One region of the Streptomyces sp. NPDC037401 genome, then DNA from elsewhere that is predicted to be linked to it. Evidence: riboswitches for the same ligand, from Rfam matches in the RefSeq annotation. Region 1 holds a riboswitch; the other holds the start of a gene.
What was found. A riboswitch is a leader RNA that binds a small molecule or an ion and turns the genes downstream of it on or off. The one in region 1 is predicted to bind glycine.
Positions count from the first base shown of each region.

Region 2: it holds a riboswitch for glycine, as region 1 does, so the genes downstream of both, gcvP (aminomethyl-transferring glycine dehydrogenase) here and gcvT (glycine cleavage system aminomethyltransferase GcvT) in region 1, are expected to answer to the same signal.

Region 1 is NZ_JBVJWO010000002.1:247,686-254,817, forward strand. Features, by position in the region: gene ACZ7H1_RS02655 (enhanced serine sensitivity protein SseB C-terminal domain-containing protein) at 19-759, opposite strand; gene ACZ7H1_RS02660 (enhanced serine sensitivity protein SseB) at 868-1,638, opposite strand; gene ACZ7H1_RS02665 (AAA family ATPase) at 1,678-2,400, opposite strand; glycine riboswitch at 2,550-2,659, shown strand; gene gcvT (glycine cleavage system aminomethyltransferase GcvT) at 2,827-3,942, shown strand; gene gcvH (glycine cleavage system protein GcvH) at 4,019-4,393, shown strand; gene glyA (serine hydroxymethyltransferase) at 4,414-5,670, shown strand; gene ACZ7H1_RS02685 (L-serine ammonia-lyase) at 5,960-7,132, shown strand, end outside.
Region 2 is NZ_JBVJWO010000061.1:7,859-14,990, reverse strand. Features, by position in the region: gene ACZ7H1_RS36385 (FHA domain-containing protein) at 1-127, shown strand, start outside; gene ftsR (transcriptional regulator FtsR) at 145-891, shown strand; gene ACZ7H1_RS36375 (bifunctional nuclease family protein) at 945-1,418, shown strand; gene ACZ7H1_RS36370 (MerR family transcriptional regulator) at 1,589-2,224, shown strand; gene ACZ7H1_RS36365 (DNA polymerase IV) at 2,267-3,724, shown strand; gene ACZ7H1_RS36360 (PRC-barrel domain-containing protein) at 3,628-4,017, opposite strand; glycine riboswitch at 4,132-4,242, shown strand; glycine riboswitch at 4,243-4,377, shown strand; gene gcvP (aminomethyl-transferring glycine dehydrogenase) at 4,437-7,132, shown strand, end outside.

The DNA.
Region 1 (7,132 bases):
GCCGGCTTCCGTCCGGGCCTAGAAGGACGTGCCCTGGGCCTCGCGGTCGTAGAACGGGCGGGTCTGGGCGCGCAGCCACATCGCGACGGGGTCGTGCTCGTCGGCCAGGGCGACCGTCGAGACCGGCAGCCCGTCGGGCACCGCGCCGATCGCCTGCCGCATCATCGCCCGCGCCGATTCCACGGCCGCCGCGGAGCCGTCGTAGAGGTCGAGCCCGATGGCGAGGTACGCCGTGCCCAGCGCGGGCTGCACCCAGACGCGGCGCAGCGAGCGCACCGCCGGGGTGCGGTGGGCGTGCTGGGTGAGCAGGGCGTAGAACTGCGGCAGCTCGATCGCGGGCTCCGACAGGCGCAGCGGCCCGGCCGGCATCCGGTCCAGGCCGGTGGCGATCCGCCGCAGGTCGGCCCACGGGATGCCGACGCCGCCGCCCTGGGCGTGCGGGTTGAGCCAGATGCCCCACCGGTCCGGGTAGAGCGCCCGGGCGACGCCCCGGCCGGAGACCACCTCGTACGCGCGGCCCCAGCCGCTCGCCGCGAGCTCCTGCGGGGAGGTCACGCAGGGCGCGTAGCCCAGCCCGTCGACCTCCATGCCGCCGTACTGCGCGTCCGGCGCGCCGGACTGCCCCTGCCAGAGCAGCATCCACAGCTGCCCCTCGGCGAGGGCGTGCAGGAGCGCCTCGTAACTCTCGTAGCGCCCGGGCGTCACCTGGCGCAGCATCTGCTCGAGCTGCCCGGCCGCGGCCGTGCCTGACGCACTCACCCGGTACCCCTCTTCGTCCTCGTCCGCCCGTCGTGACGCATTCCGGCCGTCCGCCGACAAGGGTGTCGGCACGGGTGCGGCCAGGAAATGTAACCAGCTTAAAGGCGGCTACGGCAGGTAGAAGGGGCGGACGTGTTGCGCCATCCAGTCGGCCACCGGATCCTGGGCCGCGTCGAGCAGCAGCAGGGTCACCGGCCAGCGCGGCTGGAACCTGCCCAGCGCACGGGACAGGGCGTCCATCGGGGCGTTGCGGTCGGCCGCCTCCCAGCCCGTGAACTGCACGCCGACGAACAGCACCGGATCGCCGCCCTCGATGCTCGCGAGGCAGCGGCGCGCCGAGGCGACCACGCCGGTGGCGCGGAACTCCTCGGCCGCGGCGGAGAGGAAGTCGACCGGGTCGTCCTGCCAGTCGGGTTCGTAGAGCCGGACCCGGCCGCCGGTGGCGGGGCCGTCGAGCGAGGTGCGCCCGGTGCGGCACAGCTGCGCCACGGCGTCGGGGGGAAGCGGTACGCCGACCGCGCCTTCGGGGTTGACGGCGATGCCGAGCTGCGGGGGCAGGCCCCGGGCGAACTCCACGGCCGGGGCCACCGCGAAGGGCATGTGGGCCCCCGCGCACTGCGTGAACTGCTGCTGGGAGCTGTACACGGGCACGTAGGCGGCGCCGCCGATGTCCATGGTGGGCAGGGACAGGCTCGGGCTGTCGGGTCCGCCGCCGGCGGGCAGCGGCACCCAGATCTGGCTGCGGCCGAGCACTTCGAGGATCCGGCCGCCCGCGGCCGGACTGCCGAGGGAGGCCGCGAGGGTCTCCTCCAGTTCGTTCGCGGGCCAGCCGTCGCCCGCGCCGCCCCCGTACGTGCTCGCGTTCGTCCCGTCCTGCATGTTCACCCGCGCCCTTTCCCCACTGCCGACGTGTAGACCCTAGAGGGTGCCGTGCGGGCGTCCGGGGCGGGTTTCGGGGGCGAAGCCGATCGACGTGAGGCCGGCGGCCGCCGCGCGGTCCAGGAGGACCACCGAGGCGCAGCCGGCCGGCAGCCGGCCCTGCTCCGCGGCGCCGAGGAGCCGCGCCACCGTGGCCCGGTGGCGTCCGAAGGCGTACGCGGAGACCCCGCGGCCGCGCGCCGCCTGGCCGGACAGGGCTTCCGCGGGGGTCGCGTCGAGCAGCAGCAGGTGCAGGTCGCGGCCGCGGGCGCGGGCCGCGCGGGCCAGCAGGGCGCGGACCCAGGCCTGGGTGCCGCAGTCGTGGACGACCACGCTCTGGCCCGCCCGCAGGGAGCGCCACAGCCCGGCGTAGTGCGCGATCCGCACCAGGGGGCGGTAGACGGCGTACGGCAGCGCGGCCGGGGTCCGGGCCTCCCAGCGCTCGCGGGCGTCCTGGGAGTCGATGCCGCCGCTGCGCACGGCCCGCTTCATGAGGGTGCTCTTGCCGCTGCCGGGCAGCCCGGAGACCACCACGACGTCCCCGTCGGCGAACTCCAGCCGCGCGGGGCCGCGGCCCGCGCGTCCGCGCAGGTCACGGACGTGCCCCGCCCCGGCGGGGCGGGCCGTGCCGAAGGGCCCCCGGTCGCGTGCACCGGGCTGGACCGGTACGCCCGCGGCCGTACCGGCCGCACCGGTCCCTGCCAGGGCTCCGAATCTCCGCACAGTGATCGCCTCCCCTTGTCGGGCCACCAGGACCCACCATGCCCACTGAGTGTAAAGAGACGGTAATGCGCCGCCCACGGTTCCGGCCGGGTTCGGCCCGTGCAATGATGTGCGCGCCATGCTGCACGACCAACTGCATAAAGGCCGCTTGAATCTGCGCGGGAGAGTTCCGCAGCCGTCCGTATGACGGACGCCTGCCGGACGCCGAAGGAGCAAGTCCCTCCCTTGAATCTCTCAGGCCCCGTACCGCGCGGGCGAGGCACATCTGAAAAGCGAGGCGTGCGGTTGTCACGAGCCGCCGGCTCCACCCAAGGTGCAAGTCACTTCCGTATGCACGTACGGTCGTGATGAACCTCTCAGGTTCCGATGACAGATGGGGAGGAAAGTCCTCAGCCCGTCGCGGACCCGCCTTGGAGAGCCAGCCTTATGACGAACAGCCCCCGTCTGACCGCCCTTGACGCCGTGCACCGTGCGCTCGGTGCGACCATGACCGACTTCGCCGGCTGGGACATGCCGCTCCGCTACGCCAGCGAGCGCGACGAGCACAACGCCGTCCGCACCAAGGCCGGCCTGTTCGACCTCTCGCACATGGGCGAGATCACCCTGACCGGCCCGGAGGCCGTCAAGGCCCTGGACTACGCACTGGTCGGCAACATCTCCACCGTGGGCGTCGGCCGCGCCCGCTACACGCACATCTGCCAGGAAGACGGCGGGATCGTCGACGACCTGATCGTCTACCGCCTCGGCGAGACCGAGTACATGGTCGTCGCGAACGCCTCCAACGCGCAGGTCGTCCTCGACGCCCTGACCGCGCGCGCCGCCGGCTTCGACACCGAGGTCCGCGACGACCGCGACGCCTACGCGCTGATCGCCGTGCAGGGCCCCGAGTCCCCCGGCATCCTCGCGTCCCTCACCGACGCCGACCTGGACGGCCTGAAGTACTACGCCGGCCTGCCGGGCACCGTCGCCGGGGTCCCCGCGCTGATCGCCCGTACCGGCTACACCGGTGAGGACGGCTTCGAGCTGTTCGTCAAGCCCGAGCACGCGGTCGAGCTGTGGACGGCCCTGCTGAAGGCCGGCGAGGGCGTCGGCCTGGTCCCGGCGGGCCTGTCCTGCCGCGACACGCTGCGCCTGGAGGCGGGCATGCCGCTGTACGGGCACGAGCTGACCACCGGCCTGACGCCGTTCGACGCGGGCCTGGGCCGGGTCGTGAAGTTCGAGAAGGAAGGCGACTTCGTCGGCCGCGCGGCCCTGGAGGCCGCCGCCGAGCGCGCCGCGGACAACCCGCCGCGCAAGCTGGTCGGCCTGATCGCCGAGGGCCGCCGCGTCCCGCGCGCCGGTTTCCCGGTCGTCGCGGACGGCGCCGTCATCGGCGAGGTCACCTCCGGCGCCCCGTCCCCGACGCTGGGCAAGCCGATCGCCATGGCGTACGTCGACGCGGCCCACGCCGCGCCCGGCACCTCCGGTGTCGGCGTCGACATCCGCGGTACGCATGAGGCCTACGAGGTCGTGGCGCTGCCGTTCTACAAGCGGCAGAAGTGACCTTCCGGCACCTCCCGCACGACCTCTGCAAGACCACTGTCCGCATGCACTCCCCCGTATCCAGGAGAATCAGGTCATGAGCAACCCCCAGCAGCTGCGCTACACCAAGGAGCACGAGTGGGTGTCGGTCGCCGAGGACGGCGTCGCGACGGTCGGCATCACGGAGTTCGCGGCCAACGCGCTCGGTGACGTCGTCTACGCCCAGCTCCCCGCGGTGGGCGACACCGTGACCGCGGGCGAGACCTGCGGCGAACTCGAGTCCACCAAGTCGGTCAGCGACCTGTACGCCCCGATCACCGGCGAGGTCGTCGAGGCCAACCAGAACGTGGTCGACGACCCGGCGCTCGTGAACACCGCCCCCTTCGAGGGCGGCTGGCTGTTCAAGGTGCGCGTGGCGGAGGAGCCGGCCGACCTGCTCTCCGCCGACGAGTACACCCAGTTCGCGGGCTGACCACACCTAGAGGGAATCCGATGTCGCTTCTGAACACCCCCCTCCACGAGCTGGACCCCGACGTCGCCGCCGCCGTCGACGCCGAGCTCCACCGCCAGCAGTCGACCCTGGAAATGATCGCCTCGGAGAACTTCGCTCCGGTCGCGGTCATGGAGGCCCAGGGCTCGGTCCTGACCAACAAGTACGCCGAGGGCTACCCCGGCCGCCGCTACTACGGCGGCTGCGAGCACGTCGACGTGGTCGAGCAGATCGCGATCGACCGCATCAAGGCGCTCTTCGGCGCCGAGGCCGCCAACGTGCAGCCCCACTCGGGTGCGCAGGCCAACGCCGCCGCGATGTTCGCGCTGCTGAAGCCGGGCGACACGATCATGGGCCTGAACCTCGCCCACGGTGGTCACCTGACCCACGGCATGAAGATCAACTTCTCCGGCAAGCTCTACAACGTGGTCCCGTACCACGTCGACGAGTCCGGCCGGGTGGACATGGCCGAGGTCGAGCGCCTCGCCAAGGAGACCAAGCCGCAGCTGATCGTCGCCGGCTGGTCCGCGTACCCGCGCCAGCTGGACTTCGCCGCCTTCCGCCGCATCGCGGACGAGGTCGGCGCGTACCTGATGGTCGACATGGCGCACTTCGCCGGTCTGGTCGCCGCGGGCCTGCACCCGAACCCGGTGCCGCACGCCCACGTCGTCACCACGACCACGCACAAGACCCTCGGCGGTCCGCGCGGCGGCGTGATCCTGTCCACGCAGGAGCTCGCCAAGAAGATCAACTCCGCGGTCTTCCCGGGTCAGCAGGGCGGCCCGCTGGAGCACGTGATCGCGGCCAAGGCCGTCTCCTTCAAGGTCGCGGCCTCGCCCGAGTTCAAGGAGCGCCAGGAGCGCACCCTGGCCGGCGCGAAGATCATCGCCGAGCGCCTGGTGCAGGACGACGTCAAGGCCGTGGGCGTGGACGTGCTGTCCGGCGGCACCGACGTGCACCTGGTCCTGGTGGACCTGCGCAACTCGGAGCTGGACGGCCAGCAGGCCGAGGACCGGCTCCACGAGGTCGGCATCACGGTCAACCGCAACGCCATCCCGAACGACCCGCGGCCGCCGATGGTCACCTCGGGTCTGCGGATCGGTACGCCGGCCCTGGCCACCCGCGGCTTCGGCGCGGAGGACTTCACCGAGGTCGCGGACATCATCGCCGAGACCCTGAAGCCGTCGTACGACAGCGAGTCCCTCAAGGCCCGCGTCTCGACGCTCGCCGCGAAGCACCCGCTGTACCCGTCGCTCTAGCGGCACTCAGGTCAGACGCCCGAAGGGGTCCGGTAGCCTGCCGTCTTCCAGGCCCGGACCCCTTTTCGTGACCTCTTCACGGCCACTGTCCCTCCCCTCCGCGACGGCGCGGAGCCCGGGGAGGCACCGGCGGCCGGCGAACGTGAGCTGTCCCACGCCTGACCCCCAGGCCCCGCTCGACAGCCGAGGCGTTCACCTCGGCACGTTAGGCTCGTCTGTCGGACAAAATCCGCTTACGTCCCACTTCTCCTGCCCCTCCCGCCCCACGAGCTGACAAGGGAGTCCGCCAGTGGCCATCTCCGTCTTCGACCTCTTCTCCATCGGCATCGGCCCGTCCTCCTCCCACACCGTGGGCCCGATGCGGGCCGCCCGCATGTTCGTGAACCGGCTGAAGAAGGACGGCGTCCTCGCCCAGACCGCGTCGGTGCGCGCCGAGCTCTTCGGCTCCCTCGGTGCGACCGGCCACGGGCACGGCACGCCCAAGGCCGTGCTGCTCGGCCTGGAGGGCCACTCCCCCCGGACCGTGAACGTGGAAACCGCCGACGACGAGGTCGAGCGGATCCGGCAGAGCGGCCGGCTGCGGCTGCTCGGCGCCGAGATAGGGGACGTGCACGAGATCGCGTTCGACGAGCCGAACCAGCTGATCCTGCACCGCCGCCGCTCGCTGCCGTACCACGCCAACGGCATGACCCTCTTCGCGTACGACGAGTCCGGCGCCCCGCTGCTGGAGAAGACGTACTACTCCGTCGGCGGCGGCTTCGTCGTGGACGAGGACGCGGTCGGCGAGGACCGGATCAAGCTCGACGACACCGTGCTGAAGTACCCCTTCCGCTCCGGTGACGAGATGCTGCGGCTGGCGCGCGAGACCGGCCTGTCGATCTCCTCGCTGATGCTGGAGAACGAGAAGGCCTGGCGCACGGAGGACGAGATCCGCGCGGGCCTGCTGGAGATCTGGGGCGTCATGCAGGCCTGCGTGCAGCGCGGCATGTCCCGCGAGGGCATCCTGCCGGGCGGCTTGCGGGTCAAGCGGCGTGCGGCCTCGACCGCCCGCCAGCTGCGCACCGAGGGCGACCCGATGATGCACCGCAGCGAGTGGACGACCATCTACGCGATGGCGGTGAACGAGGAAAACGCCGCCGGCGGCCGGGTGGTGACCGCTCCCACCAACGGCGCTGCGGGCGTGCTCCCGGCGGTGCTGCACTACTACATGAACTTCGTTCCGGGCGCGGACGAGGACGGCGTGGTCCGCTTCCTCCTCGCCGCCGGCGCGATCGGCATGCTGTTCAAGGAGAACGCCTCCATCTCCGGCGCCGAGGTCGGCTGCCAGGGCGAGGTCGGCTCGGCCTGCTCGATGGCGGCCGGCGCCCTCGCCGAGGTGCTGGGCGGCACCCCGGAGCAGGTGGAGAACGCCGCCGAGATCGGCATGGAGCACAACCTGGGCCTGACCTGCGACCCGGTCGGC
Region 2 (7,132 bases), on a different contig from region 1:
CGTCGGCAGCTTGAACGGCACGTACGTCAACCGCGAGCCGATCGACTCGGTTCTCGTCAACAACGGTGACGAAGTGCAGATCGGCAAGTACCGACTGGTCTTCTACGCGAGCCAGCGAGGCATCTGACCCGGCAGGGAAGGTCCATGCTGCTTACCCCGACGGGCGGTGCCGGAAACGGCACCGCCGGCTCGGCCGGGCGGCTGATGAGCATCGGCACGGTGCTCAACCAGCTGCGCGACGAGTTCCCCGAAGTCACCATCTCCAAAATCAGGTTCCTGGAGGCCGAGGGGCTCGTCGAGCCCCGGCGAACGCCTTCCGGGTACCGCAAGTTCAGCCCGCAGGACGTCGAGCGGCTGGCCCGGATCCTGCGGCTCCAGCGCGACCACTACCTGCCCCTGAAGGTGATCCGCGAGCAGCTCGACGCGCTCGAGCGGGGCGAGCAGGTGCGCATCCCCTCCCCGTCGCCGCAGGGCGACCCGGCGCTGTCCGCTGCCGGGCACGCGGAGCCCGAACGGCCCACGGTGGCCCGGGTCGGGCGCGCCGAGCTGCTCGCCGCCGCGGAGGTGGACGAGGTGCAGCTGGTCGAGTGGGAGTCGTACGGGCTGCTCGCCGAGGCGCCGGGCGGCGGTTTCGACGCCGAGGCGGTGACGGTCGCCAAGCTGGTGGCCGACCTCGGGCGGTTCGGTCTGGAGCCCCGTCACCTGCGGGCCATGAAGGCCGCCGCGGACCGTGAGGCCGGTCTGGTCGAGCAGGTCGTAGCACCGCTGCGGCGCCACCGCAATCCGCAGACCCGGGCCCATGCCGAGGCCACCATGCGGGAGCTCGCGGGACTGTCCGTACGCCTGCACGAAGCGCTGGTGCAGACCGCTCTCGGGGTCCGTCTGCACTGACCCGGGACGAGCCCGACTACCCAAACCTGCCGGGCAGGTCCTAGGGTTGCTGTGTGAACGAGCTCGACGTTGTGGGTGTCCGGGTCGAAATGCCCTCGAACCAACCGATCGTGCTCCTGCGTGAAGTGGGAGGCGATCGGTACCTCCCGATCTGGATCGGTCCTGGGGAGGCGACTGCGATCGCCTTCGCCCAGCAGGGCATGGCCCCTGCCAGGCCCCTGACCCATGACCTCTTCAAGGACGTGCTGGAGGCCGTGGGCGAGGAGCTCACCGAGGTGCGCATCACGGACCTGCGGGAGGGTGTCTTCTATGCGGAGCTCGTCTTCGCCAGCGGCGTGGAGGTCAGTGCGCGTCCGTCCGACGCCATAGCGCTGGCGCTGCGCACGGGAACGCCGATCTACGGCAGTGACGGGGTGCTCGACGACGCCGGCATCGCCATCCCCGACGAGCAGGAGGACGAGGTGGAGAAGTTCCGCGAGTTCCTCGACCAGATCTCGCCCGAGGACTTCGGCACCGGCAATCAATGAGCCCGTCCTCAAGGGCGTTCTGAGGTCATTCGAGTAGCCTTTCCCCGCAGAGGGGCACGGGAAACCACTCTCAGGGTGATTATCACTCGGCGTGCCGAGTGTGGCGATCGTTGACGCACCCCTGGTGACTGCCTACCGTCGAGATGGCAGGTCAAGGACGGAGGGTCGGCGTGAGAACCAGCGGCGACGGAACGACCGGGGGCATCCCCGCGCGCAGTCCGGCGGAGAGCGGTCCGTATCCGCTGCACGGCAGTACGGTCGGTCCCGTGCGCCGTCAGCCGGAGCCGGCGGTGGTGAACGGCGACCCCGCATCGGAGGAGATCGGCTACCGGGGGCCCACGGCGTGCGCCGCCGCGGGGATCACGTACCGGCAGCTCGACTACTGGGCCCGGACCGGGCTGGTGGAGCCGAGCGTGCGCCCGGCGTACGGCTCGGGCACCCAGCGTCTGTACAGCTTCCACGACGTCGTTGTGCTGAAGATCGTCAAGCGGTTCCTGGACACCGGCGTCGCGCTCCAGAACATCCGCACGGCGGTCCGCCACCTTCGCGACCGCGGCTTCGCGGACCTGGAGCGCATGACGCTGATGAGCGACGGCGCGACCGTGTACGAGTGCACCTCGCCCGACGAGGTCGTCGACTTGCTTCAGGGCGGCCAGGGCGTCTTCGGCATCGCGGTCGGCGTGGTGCGGCGCGACGTCGAGAGCGCTCTCTCGCAGCTCCACGGCGAGCGGGTCGACACCGGCGAGACGCTGATCCGGCCCAACCCCACCGACGAGCTCGCCAGGCGCCGCAACCGGGCCGGCTGACCCCCCGGGGCGTTGTCAGTGGCGTAGGGCAGCATCAGAAGTGTGAGATCCGCGCCGACGATCCTGCATCTGGACATGGATGCCTTCTTCGCCGCCGCCGAGCAGGCGGCGAAGCCGAGCCTGCACGGAAAGCCCGTGATCGTCGGCGGGCTCGGGCCCCGCGGAGTGGTCGCGACCGCCTCGTACGAGGCGCGGCGGTTCGGGGTGCACTCCGCGATGCCGATGGCGCAGGCGCGGAGGCTGTGCCCGAACGGCGCGTACCTCGTCCCCCGCTTCTCGCTCTACCGGTCGGTCAGCGACCAGGTCATGGCGCTGCTGCGGGAGCTGTCCCCGCTCGTGGAGCCGCTGAGCCTGGACGAGGCCTTCGTGGACCTGGAGGCCGGCGGCACAGCCCACGACGCGCAGAGCGCGCGGGCGGCCGGGATGCGGCTGCGGGCGGACATCCGGGCGGCGACCGCGCTGAGCGGCTCGGTGGGGCTCGCGGGCTCGAAGATGCTCGCCAAGATCGCCTCCGAGGAGGCCAAGCCCGACGGGCTGGTGCTGATCGAGCCGGGCAGCGAGCGGGAGCTGCTCGCCCCCATGCCGGTGCGGACGCTGCCGGGGGTGGGGCCGGCCACCGGGGACCACCTGCGGCGCGCGGGCATCACGACGGTGGGGGAGCTGGCCGAGGCCGGCGAGGACGAGCTCGTTCGGATGCTGGGCCGCTCGCACGGGGCGGCGCTGTACCGGATGGCCCTCGGGCTGGACGACCGTGCCGTGGTCGCCGAGCGGGACGCGAAGTCGGTGTCGGTCGAGGACACCTTCGACGTGGACCTGCACGACCGGGTGCGGATCCGGACCGAGGTCCAGCGGCTGGCGGACCGGTGCGTGGGGCGGCTGCGGGGCTCGGGGCACTCCGGGCGCACGATCGTGCTCAAGGTGCGGCGGTACGACTTCTCGACGCTGACCCGCTCCGAGACCCTGCGCGGGCCGACCGACGATCCGGCGGTGGTACGGGAGGCGGCCGCGCGGCTGCTGGACGCGGTCGACACCACGGGCGGGGTGAGGCTGCTGGGCGTGGGGGTGTCGGGGCTGGCGGACTACACGCAGGAGGATCTGTTCGCGCAGGCTGCCGGGGACATCGCGGCCCGTGCGGCGGAAGGGGCTCCAGAGGGCGCTGGGGCGGGGCGTACGGAGGATGCGGCGGAGGCCGCGGCACAGGAGCCCGCCCCCGTGGTGGAGCGCCGCTGGGCGGCCGGGAGTGACGTCCGTCACGCGCAGTACGGACCCGGATGGGTCCAGGGCAGCGGCGTGGGGCGGGTGACCGTGCGCTTCGAGGAGCCGGGCTCGGCTCCGGGCCGGGTCCGTACCTTCAAAGTCGACGATTCCGACTTGGAGCCTTCGGACCCGCTGCCGCTGGTGGCTCAGTCCTCGTCGGTGCTCAGCCGGCCGAAATCGCGGTCCGGCGGCGGGGGAGCGGCGGCCGCGATGTCGCCGGGCAGCGCGACGTCGAGCCCGTAGTGGTGGTAGAGCTGGAGCTCCTGCTCGGGGGAGAGGTGGCGCCCCACTCCGAAGTCGGGCGCATCCTTGATGAGAGAGCGTTCGTAGGGCACCCGCAGGGTTTCTCCCACCATCTCGCTGGGTTCCAGCGGGACGAAGGCGTCCCTGCTGAAGAGCCCGGTGCGGACGGCCGCCCACTCCGGTTCCCCGGTCGCGTCGTCGAGGTACACCTCGTCGACCGTGCCGATCTTGTTGCCGTTGCGGTCGAACGCCTTGCGGCCGATCAGGCTGCGCGGATCGATATCGGTCTGCACGGTCCCTCCATTTGGTCGCAACTCCTCCGTTATGACTACGAAAGTGCATTTTTCAAGTGGGGGCCACTTGAGCGAGGCCCCACGAACCTCGCTGGTAGTCTGGTTTACGGCTGCTGACCCTGTGCGGGAGAGCCCGTCCGAGTGAGTTCGTCATGAGCCTCTCGGTGGCGCCGAAGGAGCAACTCCTCCCCGGAATCTCTCAGGCACACGTACCGCACGGACGAGGCCACTCTGGAAAGCAGGTCGGGCGTCGGAGCGGTGTTCCGGAACCCTGCCTCACCGACGGTGAAAGCCGGGACTCACGGGCGACCCCCACGAGACCCGGTGAAGCTCTCAGGTTGAGATGACAGAGGGGGAGGCCGTCCGGGTGCCCGCGTCGTGGCACCCCTCGTAGGTCGCGAGACCAGGAGGCCTCCGCCATGACCGCCCACCGTATTCCGCTCTCCCAGCTCGAGAGCGGCATCCCCTTCGAGCAGCGCCACATCGGCCCCGACGCCGAGGCGCAGGCCAAGATGCTCGCGCAGGTCGGCTACGGCTCGCTCGACGAGCTCACCGCTGCCGCGGTGCCGGACGTGATCAAGACCGCGGAGGCCCTGAACCTCCCCGGCGCCCGTACCGAGGCCGAGGTCCTCGCCGAGCTGCGCACCCTCGCCGCCGGCAACAAGGTCCTGTCTTCCATGATCGGCCTGGGCTACTACGGCACGTTCACTCCGCCGGTGATCCTGCGCAACGTCATGGAGAACCCGGCCTGGTACACCGCGTACACGCCGTACCAGCCGGAGATCTCGCAGGGCCGCCTCGAGGCGCTCCTCAACTTCCAGACCGTGGTCGCCGACCTGACGGGCCTGCCCACCTCGGGCGCCTCCCTCCTCGACGAGGGCACCGCGGCCGCCGAGGCCATGACGCTGGCCCGCCGCGTGGGCAAGGCCAAGGGGAACGTCTTCCTCGTCGACGCCGACGCCCTGCCGCAGACCGTCGCCGTGATCGAGACCCGCGCCGAGCCCATCGGCATCGAGGTCGTCGTCGCCGACCTGTCCGCGGGCATCCCGGCCGAGGTCGCCGAGCGCGGCGTCTACGGCGTGCTCATCCAGTACCCGGGCGCCTCCGGTGCGGTCCGCGACATCAAGCCGCTGATCGACGAGGCCCACGGCCTCGGCGCGATCGTCACCGTCGCCGCCGACCTGCTCGCGCTGACGCTGCTCACCTCGCCCGGCGAGCTGGGCGCGGACATCGCCGTCGGCACCACCCAGCGCTTCGGCGTCCCGATGGGCTTCGGCGGTCCGCACGCCGGCTACATGGCCGTGCAGGACAAGCACGCGCGCTCCCTGCCCGGCCGCCTCGTCGGCGTCTCCGTCGACGCCGACGGCAACCGTGCCTACCGCCTGGCGCTGCAGACCCGCGAGCAGCACATCCGCCGCGAGAAGGCGACCAGCAACATCTGTACCGCGCAGGTGCTGCTCGCCGTCATGGCCGGCATGTACGCCGTCTACCACGGCCCCGAGGGGCTGCGGACGATCGCCCGCCGCACCCACCGCTACGCCGTCCTCCTCGCCGAGGGCCTGAAGGCCGGCGGCGTCGAGATCGTGCACGACGCCTTCTTCGACACCCTCACCGCGCGCGTCCCGGGCCGGGCCGCCGAGGTGGTCGCCGCCGCCCGCGAGCGCGGGGTCAACCTCTTCCAGGTCGACGCCGACCACGTCTCGGCCGCCTGCGACGAGACCACCCTGCGCGCCGACGTCGAGGCCGTCTGGGCCGCCTTCGGCGTGAGCGCCGACATCGAGGCGCTGGACGCCGCCGCCGCGGACTCGCTGCCCGAGGCGCTGCTGCGCTCGGACGAGGTCCTCACCCACCCGGTCTTCCACCAGCACCGCTCCGAGACCGCGATGCTGCGCTACCTGCGCAAGCTCTCGGACAAGGACTACGCGCTGGACCGCGGCATGATCCCGCTGGGCTCCTGCACCATGAAGCTCAACGCGACCACCGAGATGGAAGCGGTCACCTGGCCCGAGTTCGGCCAGCTGCACCCGTTCGCCCCGGTGGAGCAGGCGCAGGGCTACGCCACGCTCATCAACGAGCTGGAGGAACGTCTCTGCGAGGTCACCGGCTACGACAAGGTCTCCATTCAGCCGAACGCCGGTTCGCAGGGTGAGCTGGCCGGTCTGCTCGCCGTACGCGCCTACCACCGCGCCAACGGCGACGAGCAGCGCACCATCTGCCTCATCCCGTCCTCGGCGCACGGCACCAACGCCGCCAGCGCCGTCATGGCCGGCATGAAGGTCGTCGTCGTCAAGACCGCCGACGACGGCGAGGTGGACGCGGACGACCTGCGCGCCAAGATCGAGCAGTACCGCGACGAGCTCGCCGTGCTGATGATCACCTACCCGTCGACGCACGGTGTGTTCGAGGAGCACGTCGCCGACATCTGCGCCCAGGTGCACGACGCCGGCGGCCAGGTCTACGTCGACGGCGCCAACCTGAACGCCCTGGTCGGCCTGGCCAAGCCCGGTCACTTCGGCGGCGACGTCTCGCACCTGAACCTGCACAAGACGTTCTGCATCCCGCACGGCGGCGGTGGTCCGGGCGTCGGCCCGGTCGGCGTTCGCGCGCACCTCGCGCCGTACCTGCCGAACCACCCGCTGCAGCCGACCGCGGGCCCGGAGACCGGTGTCGGCCCGATCTCGGCGGCCCCCTGGGGCTCGGCCGGCATCCTGCCGATCTCCTGGTCGTACGTGCGCCTGATGGGCGGCGAGGGCCTCAAGCGCGCCACGCAGGTGGCCGTGCTCGGCGCCAACTACATCGCCAAGCGCCTGGAGCCGCACTTCCCGGTGCTGTACACGGGCCCCGGCGGGCTGGTCGCGCACGAGTGCATCATCGACCTGCGCCCGCTGTCGAAGGCGACCGGCGTCAGCGTCGACGACATCGCCAAGCGCCTGATCGACTACGGCTTCCACGCCCCGACCATGTCCTTCCCGGTCGCCGGCACGCTGATGATCGAGCCGACCGAGTCCGAGGACCTCATCGAGCTGGACCGCTTCTGCGACGCGATGATCGCGATCCGCGGCGAGATCGAGCGGGTCGCCTCGGGCGAGTGGCCGGCGGACGACAACCCGCTGCA